One region of the Nitrincola iocasae genome, then DNA from elsewhere that is predicted to be linked to it. Evidence: riboswitches for the same ligand, from Rfam matches in the RefSeq annotation. Region 1 holds a riboswitch; the other holds the start of a gene.
The links. A riboswitch is a leader RNA that binds a small molecule or an ion and turns the genes downstream of it on or off. The one in region 1 is predicted to bind thiamine pyrophosphate.

Region 1 (8,090 bases):
GCTCGGTACGAATCCAGTCACCGGCAATCTGGCGAGTGACTGCATCCAGTGCACTGAACGGCTCATCCAGCAACAACAGCGGCTTGTCGCGTAACACTGTCCGAATCAAAGCAACACGCTGACGCTGCCCTCCGGAAAGATCACCCGGCAGGCGCTGCAACAAATCAGCCACTCCCAGATGCTCACAAGCCTGCAGGACCTGCTGCCACTGCATTGTATTCGGCTGCGCTCGACAAAACCCCAAGCGAAGATTCTCTGCGACGCTGATATGTTCAAACAGATTGTATTGTTGGAACAGCGAGGACACCGGACGTTGCGAGGCATCCAGTTGATCGATACGCTGATTATTCAGCCAGATCTCACCAGCATCAGCTGGCAAAAACCCGCCAATACACTCCAGCAAAGAGCTTTTGCCTGCCCCGCTTTCACCCATCAATACCAGTAGATTTCCCGGCCTGACCGAAAAGTGATGCGACCAGGATATATGCCCACGCGACAGCTGCAAGCTATCCACCCGCAGCCCGACTGAGCGCAGCCCGACTGAACGCAGTCCGACTGTAGTATCAGTCATAGGATGACTCCAATAATCTTAACGCCACCAACGCCAGAACAAGCAACAAAACAGAGACCATTGCCGCCTCGGCGAGTCGATAACCACCAGCCAGGGTATAGATTAACCAAGGCAGGGTACGCCAGTCATCACTGCCAAAAATAGCAAACACCGACATATCTCCCAGCGCCAGCACAAAGCTGATCGCCAGCACCCGCCGTAGCAAGGGTTTTAGATAGGGCAGATACACACAGCGCCAGTGCGTAAGTCGAGACAGATTCAGATCTGCCAAGAGTCGGGCATAACTGGCATCATAATCAGATACAGCCGGACGCAGTTGCTGAAACGCAAAGGGAAGTGCTATCACCGCATTCATCAGAATCACTGCGATCCAGCCATAAGCTTGCCAATCAACCCAGGGTAGCAGCAGAATATAGAGTCCCACCGATACGACCATCACTGGCACGACCAAGGGATAGAGCGCCACACCCGCAACCCACTGGCGGAAATGCTCTCGCCGCCCGGCACGCCAGAGTGACAGCAGCGCCAGTGCCAGACAGACTGCCAGCAGCGCCGCGGCCACAGCTAATACCAGTGAGCGCATGATCACTGCGGTCAATTGGGTTTGCTGCAAAAAGGCCCAATCGGCCTGCCAGGCCAGCGGCAGCAACACCAGAATCGGCAATGTAAGAAACAACACACTGAGTAAATACCCCAACCGCCCGGACCAGCGAAACATAGGGCCCAGCCTAGGCAACCAGACGGGCCCCGCCTGCGCGGGAGCCAGCCATTGAAACCGGCCCATGCGACTGAAAATCAGATAAATACTACCGGCGACCAGCAGCTGTGTCCAAGCCAGAAACAATGCTTCTGACGGATTAAAATCATATTTCAATGCCTGGAAGATCGCTACTTCCAAGGTGCTCGCTGCTGGCCCGCCACCCAGTGCCAACACGACAGCAAAGCTGTTAAAACAGAGCAAAAAAATAAATCCACCGACCGCAGGCAAAACGCCTCTAAGTACCGGCCACTCAATCATTCTGAAACGTTGCCACCCGGTCATACCCAATTGAGCCGAGAGTTTCCAGGTGTTCGCCGGAACACTTTGCCATTGAAAGGTTAAGACACGGATAGCGAAGGGAAGATTAAGAAACACATGCGCAAGCAAAATGCCATTGAGGCCATACAAACGCCAGCTTTCTCCCAACCAAGGGGTCAGCCAGCCTGATCGACCGAAGAGTGCCACCAGCCCGGTAATCAGTATCAGTGAAGGCATGACAAAACACAGCAAACACCAGCTCAGAAACCAGGGTTTACCCGGCAGTCTGGGATCGAGTGCCAGGCTACGTGCCAAGGGCAGAGCCAGCAGGGTCGAAAGCACCGCACTCAGCAATGCCTGCCAAAGTGAAAAGCGCAGCAACTCCCAGAACCAGCGTTCCTGTAATAAATATCCGTAAGGTGCAGCATGCCCCCAGCCTGCCAGGGCCAGAAAAGCCAACAGGCTGATCCCCACAACCAGACTGACAGCCAACCAGCCAGGTAACTGAGCCAGTGATAATGGCCTTGCTGATGAAAAGTGTGCGACAGCCATATTAACGACTAACAGCGTTGCGCCAGATAGTGATCCATTCGCGACGCTGCGCATCGACTTCGTCCGGGCTATAGCCGATAACCTCACGCTCAGCGTCTGTGAAAGCGGCTGGCAGATCGATATCACTGCGCACCGGCAGCATCCAGTTGGTCTGGGGTAATAATGCTTGCGCCTCTTTACTCAGCAAAAAAGCTAAAAACGCCTGTCCCAATTCAGGCTCACGGCTATAAGCCGACAGCGCCGCCACTTCTATCTGTGCCGTATGCCCCTCTGCAAACCGGGTGGCCTGGTAGGCATCCGTCTCTTCTACCAGCTGGTGGTAAGCCGGAGAGGTAGAATAACTCAGCACATAATCGGCCTCACCCTGCAAGAACATGCCATAAGCCTCTGACCAGCCTTTGGTGACCGTCACGGTATGCTCGGCAAGGCGCTGCCAGGCCTGCGCGGCGTCATCCGTATAAACAGCCTGCATCCAGTGCATCAAGCCCTGACCTGGCGTACTGGTGCGCGGATCCTGATAGATAATACTGGCGTCACTGTCAATCAGCGCCTGCAACGAGGTCGCAGGTTGACTGACCTTGCGGCTATCGTAAATAAAGGCGAAATAGCCGTAATCAAACGGAATAAAATGACTATCCTGCCAATTCAATGATTCACGTAACGGCCAGTCTGAGAGCGTTAAATCATGCGCCTGCACTATGCCTAATCGACGCGCCTGGGGCATCAGCAGATCATCCAGACCCACAATAACATCGGCCCGGGTGGTGTCGCCTTCCAGTCGCAACCGGTTCAGCAGCGATACGCCATCATCACTGCTGGTGAAATTTACCTCGCAATCACACTGGGCTTCAAACATCTCTTTCAAAGCCGGCCCCGGACCCCAGCTAGTGGTAAAACTACTGTACGTATAAATAGTTAACTCACGCGCTTGCACATGCACTGTTATCAACAACAGTAATACAGCGGCCATCAATTTGCGGGTATTTATCTGGATTTTCACAACAGGACTCCGGAGACTCGACACCGGCTCAGAAAAGGATCAGCAACACGCTGATATCTCAATTCCTACGCCAGTATTAACTGGATCAGGTTCAGCGGGTAAACTCTCAGCCTATTGGCACCCCGATGAGATAACCTGAGTATACCATGACCCACTTAAGTCACCACCTTTCAACTGAACTACCCCTGGCAGTTCAGGACCATTTAGCCCCTATTCAATCGATGCAGTTTCTGGGTCAAGGCAGTCGTAACCGCCACTGGCGACTGCATACTGCAGAGCAGGTGTATATCTGGCGTGAGTTTGGTGTAACTCCACCGGGAGCCAACCGACAACTGGAGTTACAGGTACTGCAGACCCTGCAGTCAAAACCCTGGGCACCCCAACTAGAGCTTTGCCTGCCTGAAGGCGTGTTGTTTGTGGCAGACGCTAACGCCGTGCCGATGCCAAACACGCTGAATCCGCAACAGCGCCAGCAACTGCTACAAGCCGTCTTGGCACTTTGGCAACATCCCTTTAATGCGGCACCGAATGACTATATCCAGTTGATTCACGACTATGCGGCACTAGCGGGACCCACCTATGACTATTTGGCCGAACAGCTACTGGATGGTTGTTGCCACTGGCAACCTGAGGACTTTTGCCTGATTCATCAGGATCTGCACCCAGGAAACCTGTTAATCACCGATCAAGGCATTCAGTTGATCGACTGGGAATACGCCATGCGCGGTAATCCCTGGATAGATGCCGTGGCACTGCAGCGTATGCTGGAATTGAGTCCTGCTGAACGCCAGCTATTAGAAACCCAGCTACCCGACTTGGCATGCCATGATCCCTGGCAGGTCATGGGCCGCTGGCTGACGCAACTGGACAGCCTGTGGCAGGCCGCGCAAAAAGCCCAAAGCGTGATATAATACCGGATCGATTTAATCAACTATTTGACCTTTTAATTGACCACCTCGTCGAACCAAGGTCGTTAACCCAACGGTAGCTCCATGTCCACGATTGTTGTCTGTGCCCTGTATAAATTTGTGTCCCTGAACGACTATAAGCAGCTGCGACCGAAGTTGCAGGCGCTGCTGGAAAACGCACAGATTCGAGGCACCCTGCTACTGGCGCAAGAAGGTGTTAACGGCACCCTGGCGGGGAGCCGACAGGCGATAGACACGCTGAAAGACTGGTTTGCCGCCGATACGCGCTTTCAAGGCATAGATTACAAAGAATCGCTTGCTGACGAACAGCCCTTCTACCGTACCAAGGTGAAGCTGAAAAAAGAGATCGTAACGCTGGGTGTTGAAGGCATAGATCCGAAACAGGTTGTCGGAACCTATATTGAACCGGCCGACTGGAATGCCTTGATCAGTGATCCCGATGTACTGCTGGTCGATACCCGTAATGATTATGAAATCGGTCTGGGCACCTTTACAGGTGCTATCAACCCGAAAACCGACAGCTTTCGCGAATTTCCAGCTTACGTCAAAAGCCAATTGGACAGCCAGAAGCACAAGAAAGTCGCCATGTTTTGTACCGGCGGCATACGTTGTGAAAAGAGCACCGCCTATTTGAAAGAGCAAGGTTTTGAAGACGTCTACCACCTGCATGGCGGTATTCTAAAATACCTTGAAGAAGTGCCTGAAACCGAGTCACTCTGGCAAGGAGAGTGCTTTGTATTCGACAATCGCGTCACCGTTGACCATGACCTGCAGCCAGGCCATTATTCACTCTGCGCCGGGTGTCGTATGCCCTTGTCTGACGCTGACAAGCAGCACCCTCAGTATGAAGAAGGGGTTAGCTGCCATCATTGTTACGACACTCAAACACCAGAGCAGCGTCAGCGCTATGCGGCCAGACAGCAGCAGATCAAACTGGCACGTGAGCGTGGCGAAGCACACCTGGGCACAGATGCCGTCAAAGCGGCTGAACAGCACCGAGCTGAAAAACACGCACGCAAAGTGGCTGAAAAACGGAAAAATTAACCATGCGCACCCTGTTTCAGCATTGGATAATGACCTGCCTACTCTGCCTTCCCATCCAGCTTCTGGCTGATACAGGCGTTGAATATCTGCTGTTTGATATTCAGGAACAGCAACTTGTAGTTGAAGTCGCGCTCAGTCCAGAACAGCGCTCTCGGGGGTTGATGCATCGTCAGGAGCTGTCAGCCGATGCGGGCATGCTGTTTATTCTCGATCCACAACCGCGCCAATGCTTCTGGATGCGCAACACTTATATTCCGCTGACACTGGCCTATCTGGATGAAAACTTCACCCTGCTGCAATTAAGCGACATGCAACCACTCTCGGATGAACTCCACTGTGCTGATCAACCCTCCAGCTTTGCCTTGGAAGTCAATCAGGGCTGGTTTGAACAACACGATGTCGAGATTGGACAGCAACTCCGACCCCGCCTACCTTAAAGCACCAATAGGGTGCACACAGGCTGCCTCAACTATTTTTCTACGCACCCTTATCACGCATATACAATACAAAATAGCTAAAAACGACTCCGGTGAAAGTCTGTACGACATAAATTACTCTATGATAAAACAGCTGTTTTTATAAGTTGGCATAGATTCTGCTCCTGACTGGTTTGACGTATAAACCAAATAGGATCAGACCAATGAAACAGATCAAAACCAAGCTCGCTACCGCCTCCTGTGCCCTGGCTCTGTCTATAGCCGCCATTACCGCTCAGGCAGCAGAGACCATTAAAGTGGGTGTGTTGCATTCACTGTCCGGTACCATGGCGATCAGTGAAACCACACTGAAAGACACCATGCTGATGCTGATCGAAGAGCAGAACGCCAAGGGCGGGCTGTTGGGCAAACAGCTGGAAGCGGTTGTGGTTGACCCGGCATCTGACTGGCCGTTATTTGCGGAGCGTGCACGGGAGCTGCTGGAGCGTGATCAGGTAGCCGCTATTTTTGGTTCATGGACCTCGGTTTCACGTAAATCCGTTTTACCGGTTGTTGAAGAGCTCAATGGCCTGATGTTCTACCCGGTTCAGTATGAAGGTGAAGAATCATCCAAGAATGTATTCTATACCGGTGCCGCACCTAACCAGCAGGCCATCCCGGCGGTGGATTACCTGATGAATGACCTCGGCATTGAACGCTGGGTGCTGGCAGGCACCGACTACGTCTATCCACGGACTACCAACCGTATTCTGGAAGCCTACCTGAAACAAAAAGGCGTCGCTGAAGCCGATATCATGATCAACTACACGCCTTTCGGTCACTCTGATTGGCAGACCATTGTGTCGGATATCCGCACCTTCGGCTCAGCTGGCAAGAAAACCGCGGTTGTCTCCACCATCAATGGTGATGCCAACGTACCTTTTTATAGCGAGCTGGGCTCACAGGGCATTTCAGCTGAAGACATCCCGGTTATTGCCTTTTCGGTAGGTGAAGAAGAACTCTCCGGTATTGATACCACGCCATTGGTCGGCCATCTGGCTGCCTGGAACTACTTTATGAGCGTTGATACAGACGTTAACGATGATTTTATCGAAAAATGGCATGACTTTACCGGCGATACCGACCGTGTTTCCAACGACCCGATGGAAGCCCATTACATCGGCTTTAACATGTGGGTTGAAGCCGTTAACAAAGCCGGCACAACTGACCCGTCAGCGGTTCAGGAAGCCATTATCGGTGTCACTGTCCCTAACCTGACCGGCGGTTATGCCGCGATGATGCCTAACCACCACATTACCAAACCAGTATTGATTGGCGAAATCCAGGATGACGGGCAGTTTTATGTGGTCTGGCAGACACCGGGGACAGTTGCCGGTGACGCCTGGTCTGACTATCTGGAAGGCTCCAAAGATATCATCTCTGACTGGCGCAAGCCGCTGGAGTGCGGTAACTACAACGTAGTCACCAAGACCTGTTCAGGTCAGAACTTCGAGTAACAGCTGTTCGCTGCAAATGCCGGTCCCGGACTGAGTCCAGACCGGCCCCTCCCAGCCAAGCGTCAGGAACACCAACATGAAAAGCCGGATAGTGCGTAAGTTACGCATCATGGGGCTGATAACCCTGTTACTCTTCAGTGCTGTGCAAACGGCAGCAGCTTTCGATGAGGAGCCGTTATTACTCGAATTTGAAGCCATGCTGGTTTCTTCAGACAGAAACGATACCGCCAGAGCCATTGAACTGCTCGCGGCATCTGAACACCCGGAACAACTGACACTGCTGTCACTGTTGCTGGAAGGCAACCTGTACCGCAACCGCGATGATGACCGACTCTATCAGCTTAAGCAGCACGAAGAAGGTCAACCGGCCGAACGCCTGCTGGGTGATGACAGCCGAATTATCGAGAGCCGCCGTGACTTTCGCCGGGTAGTCGTCAACAATGCCCAACGCTCACAAATCCGCCAGGTGATGGCATTGACCGCTCTATCATCAGACCAGTCCGCAAAACGCTTAGCCGCGGTCAAACAGCTAATGCGGGATTTCGATGAAGAGACCTTATCCCTGGTTCGCGATGCCTATCCCGACGAGACACACCCGAAAGTACGCGAATTGATGGCTGTTGCCTTGGCAATCGACACCCTGAGCCAGGACGATGCAGCCAGCCTAAGTGATGCGATTGACACCCTCAGTAGATCACTTGAACCTCGCGCCCGTAATGCGCTGATGCAGTTCAGCGATGCAACTGATGATGACGGTCTAAAAGCTCAGGCTGATGCCGCACTGGTAAAAATTGATCAGAAGATAAAATTCTACAAGGGACTGGAAACGCTCTATTTTGGTCTCAGCCTGGGGTCGGTGCTGGTATTGGCGGCTATAGGCCTGGCCATCACCTTTGGTGTGATGGGCGTGATCAATATGGCCCACGGTGAGCTGATCATGATCGGCGCTTACACCACCTTTGTCATACAACAACTTATGCCTGAGCATATCGGCCTGTCGATTCTGGTGGCCATTCCAGCTGCCTTTGTGGTCTCAGGTCTGG
Region 2 (8,090 bases), 190 kb from region 1:
TTATTTTTGATTAGGCCTTATGATAGATTTCCGCGCCAGTGGCTTTAAACTCGGCTGATTTTTCCTGCATACCTTCCTGTGCATGATTCTGCATCGCCGCTACCTGCTCCGCATCCAGGTCCCTGACTTCCTGAGAGATTTTCATCGAACAGAACTTCGGACCGCACATGGAGCAGAAATGCGCCACCTTGGCAGAATCCTTCGGCAGGGTTTCATCGTGGAAAGCACGAGCGGTATCCGGATCCAGGCCGATATTGAACTGATCTTCCCAGCGGAATTCGAAACGCGCCTTGGACATGGCGTTGTCACGAATCTGTGCACCGAGATGGCCCTTGGCTAAATCCGCAGCATGCGCGGCAATTTTGTAAGTGATAATACCGGTTTTTACATCATCCTTGTTGGGCAGACCCAAATGTTCTTTGGGGGTGACATAACAGAGCATGGCACAGCCATACCAGCCGATCATCGCCGCACCGATACCGGAGGTGATATGGTCGTAACCTGGCGCAATGTCGGTTGTCAGCGGGCCGAGGGTGTAGAAAGGCGCTTCATCACAGACTTCAATCTGCTTGTCCATATTCTCTTTGATCATGTGCATCGGCACATGCCCAGGGCCTTCAATCATCACCTGCACATCATGTTTCCAGGCAATCTTGGTCAGTTCACCCAGGGTTTCCAGTTCGGCAAACTGAGCTTCATCGTTGGCATCATACACCGAGCCGGGACGTAAGCCATCGCCCAGTGAGAAGCCGACATCATAGGCTTTGCAGATTTCACAGATCTCTTCAAAATGGGTGTAGAGGAAATTTTCCTGATGATGCGCCAGACACCACTTTGCCAGGATAGAGCCACCGCGGGAAACGATGCCAGTCATACGCTTGGCCGTCATCGGCACATAGCGCAGCAGCACACCGGCATGAATGGTGAAGTAATCCACACCCTGCTCGGCCTGCTCAATCAGCGTGTCACGGAACACCTCCCAGTTGAGGTCTTCAGCCACCCCGTTCACTTTCTCCAGCGCCTGATAGATGGGTACCGTACCGATCGGCACCGGTGAGTTGCGCAGGATCCATTCACGGGTTTCATGAATGTTCTTGCCGGTGGACAGATCCATAATGGTATCGGCACCCCAGCGGGTTCCCCAGGTCATTTTCGCCACTTCATCTTCAATCGACGAGGTCAGTGCTGAGTTACCGATATTGCCGTTGATTTTGACCAGGAAATTCCGACCAATAATCATCGGTTCCAGTTCAGGGTGGTTAATATTGCAGGGAATAATGGCACGACCGGCGGCCACTTCAGCGCGGACAAATTCAGGTGTGATTTCATCCGGCAGCTTGGCACCAAAGGCCTGCCCCGGATGTTGCTGCGCCAGCAGTGGATTATCGGCATGCTGTTTCGCCAGCTTCATGTTCTCGCGGATGGCGATAAACTCCATTTCAGGAGTAATAATGCCCTGACGGGCATAATGCAGCTGGGTAACATTACGCCCGGCCTTGGCGCGACGTGGTTTGCGCGGAAGATCAAAGCGCAGCGTATCCAGACGCAGATCAGCCGCCCGGGTCCGGCCATATTCAGAGGACAGGTCATCCAGCAGTTCAGTATCGTCACGCTCGACTATCCATGTCTCACGCAGAGCGGGCAAGCCTTTGCGCACATCAATGCTGGCATCGGGATCGGTATACAAGCCAGATGTATCATAGACATACAAAGGCGCGTTGGTTTCCGGCCCGGCGGCTGTCGGTGTATCGGCCAGGCTGATTTCACGCATTGGCACGCGAATATCCGGGCGGCTGCCCTCTATGTAGACTTTGCGTGAATTGGGAAAAGGTTGCACGGATAGCGCATCAACCTGCGCGGTCTGACTTAAATGAGCGTTATGTTGATTCATTGCTTTGGTCCTTTATTATAGTGTGCCCGTTCAGTGAACGGATCATAAGTGAGCCGAGTTAATCCGGATTAACGCCACAACTGGTAAAAATGCTGCACCGGCCCCTGTCCCTGACCGACACTTAACTGGCTGGATGCCGCAATGGCGCCACTGAGCCAGTGTTTAGCCTCTGCGACAGCCTCCGGCAGTGTCTTGCCACGGGCTAACAGCGCGGTAATAGCAGACGCCATAGAACAACCTGTGCCGTGGGTATTTAACGTCGCGATACGCGGCGCCTGAAAGTGATGCACCTCACCGGCCACAGCCAGCAGGTCATGGCAGATCTGACTGTTTTCCAGATGCCCCCCTTTTAACAGCACCGCACCAGCACCCAGCGCCATCAGTGCATCCATGATGGCGTACATGGACTCAACAGAGTCAGGTTCCGGCAAGCCGGTCAAAACGGCGGCTTCCGGCAGGTTGGGTGTGATCAGGGACGCCTGCGGAATCAGCTCGGTACGCAGCACCTCAACCGCTGCATTGGCCAGTAGACGATCACCACTTTTGGCAATCATGACCGGGTCCAACACCAGCCATTGCGGTTTAAGCTGGCGGAGCTGGTCAGCCACACAGTGCACCGTAGCCGCATCCCCTAACATGCCGATTTTGACGGCATCAATCTGGATATCATCGAACACCGTCTGCATCTGCGCGGTAATAAAAGCAGGTGGTACCGGGTAGACGTCACGCACCTCACAGGTGTTCTGAGCGGTCAGCGCACAGATCACGGAGGCGCCATACACCCCCAGGGCACTGAAGGTCTTCAGATCAGCCTGAATCCCGGCCCCGCCACCGCTGTCTGAGCCGGCAATGGTCAGTACATTGGCAATGTTAGTGCTCATGAGTCAGACCCTCTGATGGTGGGGCTGCATTCACCAACGTCAGCCAATCCTGCACACGCTCTGCCGGATTGACGGCTGCCGTTATATCACTGACCACAGCAATCAGATCAGCGCCCGCTGCAAACACACCCGGTGCGCGTTCCAGACTGATGCCACCGATAGCGCAAAGCGGTGTGTTACCTATGCGCTGTTTCCACTCTGAAACGCGCTCCAGTCCCTGTGGGTCCCAGGGCATCTGTTTGGTCTGGGTAGGATATACAGGTCCCAACGCCAGATAGTCCGGCTGATAGCTCAGCGCTGTATCCAGCTCAGCATGGCTGTGGGTACTGATACCCAGACGTATACCGGACTTGCGAATAGCAGTGACATCGGCCTCTTCTATATCTTCCTGACCCAGGTGCAACCACTCGGCGCCCTCTTCCAGCGCAAGCTGCCAGTGATCATTGATCACCAGTGCGGTGCCATACTGCCGTGCCAGTTGCAAACTGCGCCGGATCTCGGCACGCAACAACGGCTGATCCGTATGCTTGATACGCAACTGTGCCAGCTTGATGCCCTGTGGCAGCAAGCGCTCCAGCCAATCGGAGGAATTGAAAATCGGATAAAAACGCTGCGCTGACTTCATAACCAGGCCTTCCCTATCACCGGTGTGGATGGCGATGCCATATCCCGAGGCTCCATAGGACCTGCACGGAAACCCGCCGCACCCGCCTCAACGGCCTGAGCGAAGGCTTTCGCCATGGCAATAGGGTCACCCGCTTTAGCCACTGCAGTGTTCAACAGCACGGCGTCATAGCCGAGTTCCATTGCCCGAGCCGCATGTGAGGGCAGACCCAACCCCGCGTCGACCACCAAGGGAATATCCGGAAAATAGTTACGCAGGGTACGCAGGCCATATTCATTATTCAGTCCCAGGCCGGAACCTATGGGTGAGCCCCAGGGCATCAACACCCGGCAGCCGGCTTCGACCAGGCGATCTGCCAGTACCAGATCATCGGTGGTGTAGGGAAATACCTCAAAGCCATCCTCGGCCAGAATACGTGCCGCTTCTACCAGCCCGAAGGGATCAGGCTGAAGGGTATCGGCATGCCCGATGACTTCCAGTTTTATCCAGGGGGTATCGAACAGCTCCCGCGCCATATGCGCCGTGGTGACCGCTTCTTTAACCGAGTAGCAGCCAGCGGTATTGGGTAACAGCTTCACCTTAAGATCTTTAATCAGCGCGCGAAACGCCTGACCTTCAGCGCTTTCACGGCGTAAAGACACAGTTGCCACACCGGCGCCGGATACCGCAAAGGCCTCAGCCATAATAGCCGGAGAGGGATAAAGCGCGGTGCCAAGCATCAATCCACTGGCCAGTTCAGTGCCATAAAATGACTTCATACTAGCCTCCCTGCATCGGTGCAACGACTTCAACACGATCACCATCCCGCAACGGGGTGCTGACACGCAAAGAGCGTGGTACAAAGTCACCATTCAGTGCGGTAGCTACGGCATTTTCATCCACCTGGCACTCAAGCAACAATTCAGACAGGTAACGGGTTTGGGTTTCACGGGCTTCGCCGTTATAGAGAAGATGCATAAAACGCCTCCGGCTGTTTATTCAGCAACAACAGGTCGGCGGTCAAGCGCGCCAAAGCCGGCGACAACAGATAGCCATGGCGATACAGCCCATTGATATAAATAACATTATCGACACGGCGAATACGCGGCAGGTTATCGGCAAAGGCCGGGCGCACATCCACGCCAGTTTCAATAATTTCCGCCTCTGCAAAGGCCGGATGCAGGGCATAGGCTGCCGACAGCAACTCCAGTACTGAGCGCACCGTCAGTCGATGACCTTCAGCCGTTTCCAGCATGGTAGCGCCGAGCATATAAATGCCATCACCACGCGGGACGATATACAGCGGCATGCGCGGGTGAATAAAGCGCACCGGACGTTGAATATTCAAACCGGGACAGTGCAGCACCAGCATTTCACCTTTAACGCCACGCATATCCGGCAACTGATCCTGTGCAGCCATGCCGCGGCAGTCAATGATCACACTACCGGCTTCCGGCTCACCCGCTTCAATCGGCACACCAGCATCGGTGAGATTTTGCGCCAGTTTCAGCAGCGCTTCACGCGGGTCCAGATGGGCCTCGCCACTGAAATGCAGGGCCTGGCGTATATGACCACCCAGGTCCGGCTCCAGCTCGGCCACCTCGGCTTCATTCAGCAAAGCAAAATCACGGGTGCGATTACCGAAGCGGACTAACTCGTTACGATCTCGCGTTGTGCTCAATACCAGCGATCCCTTACGGGTGACGACACCGGTATGCTCACTCCACCAGTCAATCGCCTCAGCGCCAAACCTGATCACCGGCTCTTCCGCGCTTTCACGTTCGCAAAAGGGAGCCAACATGCCACCCGCCCACCAGGAACAGGCGTGTGGGCCAGGTTGTGGCTGTTTATCAAACACGCGAATAGCGGCACCGCGCGACAGGAGTTCATTGGCAACACAAAGGCCTGCGACACCCGCACCGAGGATAGAAATTACCGACATGACCACCCCCGAATAACAGTGGGTAGCGAAAACAACTGCAGATCAGATTTTGAACACATCACTCAAACGCTCCAGGAAAAACGGGCGTACGAGCGAACAGAAAGGGGGAATACAACAGCAGACTACCCGTTCCCTTCGCCGGTATTACCCGTATCAGGTTCGATGGGTTAGTGTTAAAAACACCTCTCAGCCTTTACGGGCACCCCAACGGATTAACACTGATACTAGAAGCTTAAGGGTGAGATGTAAAGGCGTGAAGCGTGACAGTCGCTCTATCTGCTTGTGTTTGGTAGGTGCCACGCTGGGGTGGTGATATCCTTTGCCAGATTAAATAACAGACACCTGCTTCTTAAAAAACTTCATGTTGGCACCCAAGTGGATAAGGGCTGATGGGATCGGATCTGTCTGACCCGGTGCGCCAAGGATGGCGCACCGGAGCCATCAAGGATGATTTCACGGCGTGTCAGACAGATCCGGCCCATTAGCCCAAGGTCAAATAAAGATGGGGAAAGCTAGTGCGGCTGTCCTGAGAAATGAAGTTGGCAGGTCTTATTGCAGCAAGTCGGTGTCGATAGCTATCCACTCATCGGCACTCTTGATCAACGACTGCGCGGTTAATCCGGGGACACTAAACAGATGGCTGTAAATCTGATAACGATCCCGCAGTGTCTGCAACAACAGATCAAAATCACCATCCCCAGACAGCAAAATCACCTGATCCACCTCCTCGGCGCAGAGTAAGGCATCGATAGCAATCCCGACATCCCAATCCCCCTTGGCCGAGCCGTCACCACGCTGGATATAGGGCTTCAGCTTTACCTCAAAGCCGATATGCCGCAAAGCCTCCTGAAACTTTTGCTGCTGCGGATCTTCGCGATCTATCGCGTAGGCCGTTGCAGCGACAATATCCCCCAGCTCACTGGCCTGCTGCCAAAAGGCACGGTAATTAAACTGCCGTCCAAACACCTGACGGGTGGTGTAGTAGATATTTTGAACATCGGCGAAAATGGCTATGCGAGTCAAAGGAGCCTCTCTGGGTTTGGTTGGGTACATGCGGACACTTTGGCTACTTTAAGCTTCAAGATAATATCATGTCTCCGACTCACTCGATGATATCGTGGGTGCAGATATTCGCGAAAAAACCGGCATAAGTAGCGCAAACAGCTCGGCTTGCGAAGAGATCTGGCACTTGGCATACAGTTGCTTTCTAAACACTTTCACCGTCTCTGGACTAATACCCAGATTCAGGCTGATGGAAATGGAAGAATGGCCTTGTAATATAAACATGGCCACTTCAGCCTGCCTTGCTGTCAAACTGATGGATTGCTCAACCCGTAGTGTATCGATCAACCGACTGACCAGCGGTTTTGCATTCATTGGCTGAGGTTGGACAGGCTGATAGTCACGCCAGTGTTCCTCCAGTAGAGTGCAGATAACAGACTCGTACTGCTGCAATCGCTGCCTCTCCTGCTTTGAAAACAATTGACCACTGGATCGATCCTTACCAAAACAGGCGGTCACTGTCAGGTCACGATTCAAATCGGCAAATGCAGCCACCTCATCAATCAGCGTGGTTTTCTGATAATACACATTGAAATAGCTGGTGCGTTTGAACTGATCTGGCGCGATATCAAACAAGCGGTGCAAGCCTGTTTTCAAGCCATTCCGATGGGCATGATAAAACGGATCCAGCAAATACGCGGCATTCAGGTAATCAGAATCCATATAGGTGTACACCACTGGATCAGTGTATTGGCGATACAGAACCACCGGATTGGTATCCCGATAATAGGCAATGATAATCAGGTTATCAAAAGCGGCCAAATGACGTACGAAGTGCGCAAACGCTTCACAAAAACCAGGACGATGCAGGGTTTTGATGACATGCGCCAAGGCTTTATCACGCAGTCGAAGATTGTTTTTTGGCTGTGACAACTGATACCCCTCTAGGGTTATATACCCCCTAAAACTGATAAATTATATTTTAGCTTACAAGTAAGTGGTACTTGCCAAGTCAGTCAGCATACCAAACAGCCGCTTGACTGAACACCGCAAGACACCCGCACGATTTGAGAGGATGCGTCCCATGCAAGCCGAAAATACTGCAATTTCAATTGAGAAGGTCGTCAAAAATTTTGGCGCGTTTACCGCACTGAAACAGGTTTCACTGCAAATCCAGAATGGTGAGTTCTTCACCCTGCTCGGTCCGTCCGGCTGCGGTAAGACCACGTTGCTCAGGTTGATTGCCGGTTTTGAAAGTACCTCGCAAGGGAAAATATTTTTGTTTGGCGATGAAATCGAAAACCTGCCAGCCAACAAACGTCCCATCAATACTGTTTTTCAACACTACGCTCTGTTTCCGCACATGGACATTCGCGACAACATCAAATTTGGTATGCGCATGCTGAAGTTTTCCAAGCAAGACATGGATCATCGTGCCGACGAAATGCTGGAACTGGTGCAGTTAAGCCACTTCAGTCAACGCAAACCCCATGAACTATCGGGTGGCCAGCAACAGCGTGTGGCACTGGCACGAGCACTGGCACCTCGCCCAAAAGTGCTACTGCTGGACGAACCCCTTTCAGCACTGGATTTGAAACTGCGTCAGTCCATGCGAGCAGAGCTTAAACAAATTCAGCAGGAAACCGGCATTACCTTTGTGTTTGTCACCCATGATCAGGAAGAAGCCCTGGCTATGTCCGATCGCATAGCCGTGATGTCGGCTGGTGAGGTACAGCAAGTCGGTACGCCCAAGGCTATTTATGACCAACC

Region 2: another riboswitch for thiamine pyrophosphate. It lies ahead of F5I99_RS17520 (FAD-dependent oxidoreductase); the one in region 1 lies ahead of thiB (thiamine ABC transporter substrate binding subunit).

The regions. Positions count from the first base shown of each region.
Region 1 covers NZ_CP044222.1:3,614,889-3,622,978, forward strand. The annotation lists gene F5I99_RS16665 (ATP-binding cassette domain-containing protein) at 1-571, opposite strand, end outside; gene F5I99_RS16670 (ABC transporter permease family protein) at 564-2,195, opposite strand; gene thiB (thiamine ABC transporter substrate binding subunit) at 2,143-3,141, opposite strand; TPP riboswitch at 3,187-3,276, opposite strand; gene F5I99_RS16680 (phosphotransferase) at 3,288-4,052, shown strand; gene trhO (oxygen-dependent tRNA uridine(34) hydroxylase TrhO) at 4,134-5,114, shown strand; gene F5I99_RS16690 (DUF192 domain-containing protein) at 5,117-5,551, shown strand; gene urtA (urea ABC transporter substrate-binding protein) at 5,755-7,047, shown strand; gene urtB (urea ABC transporter permease subunit UrtB) at 7,124-8,090, shown strand, end outside.
Region 2 covers NZ_CP044222.1:3,801,079-3,809,168, forward strand. The annotation lists gene thiC (phosphomethylpyrimidine synthase ThiC) at 11-1,891, opposite strand; gene thiD (bifunctional hydroxymethylpyrimidine kinase/phosphomethylpyrimidine kinase) at 1,960-2,772, opposite strand; gene F5I99_RS17505 (thiamine phosphate synthase) at 2,762-3,397, opposite strand; gene F5I99_RS17510 (thiazole synthase) at 3,394-4,155, opposite strand; gene thiS (sulfur carrier protein ThiS) at 4,157-4,354, opposite strand; gene F5I99_RS17520 (FAD-dependent oxidoreductase) at 4,338-5,318, opposite strand; TPP riboswitch at 5,432-5,535, opposite strand; gene F5I99_RS17525 (NYN domain-containing protein) at 5,868-6,371, opposite strand; gene F5I99_RS17530 (helix-turn-helix transcriptional regulator) at 6,408-7,253, opposite strand; gene F5I99_RS17535 (ABC transporter ATP-binding protein) at 7,405-8,090, shown strand, end outside.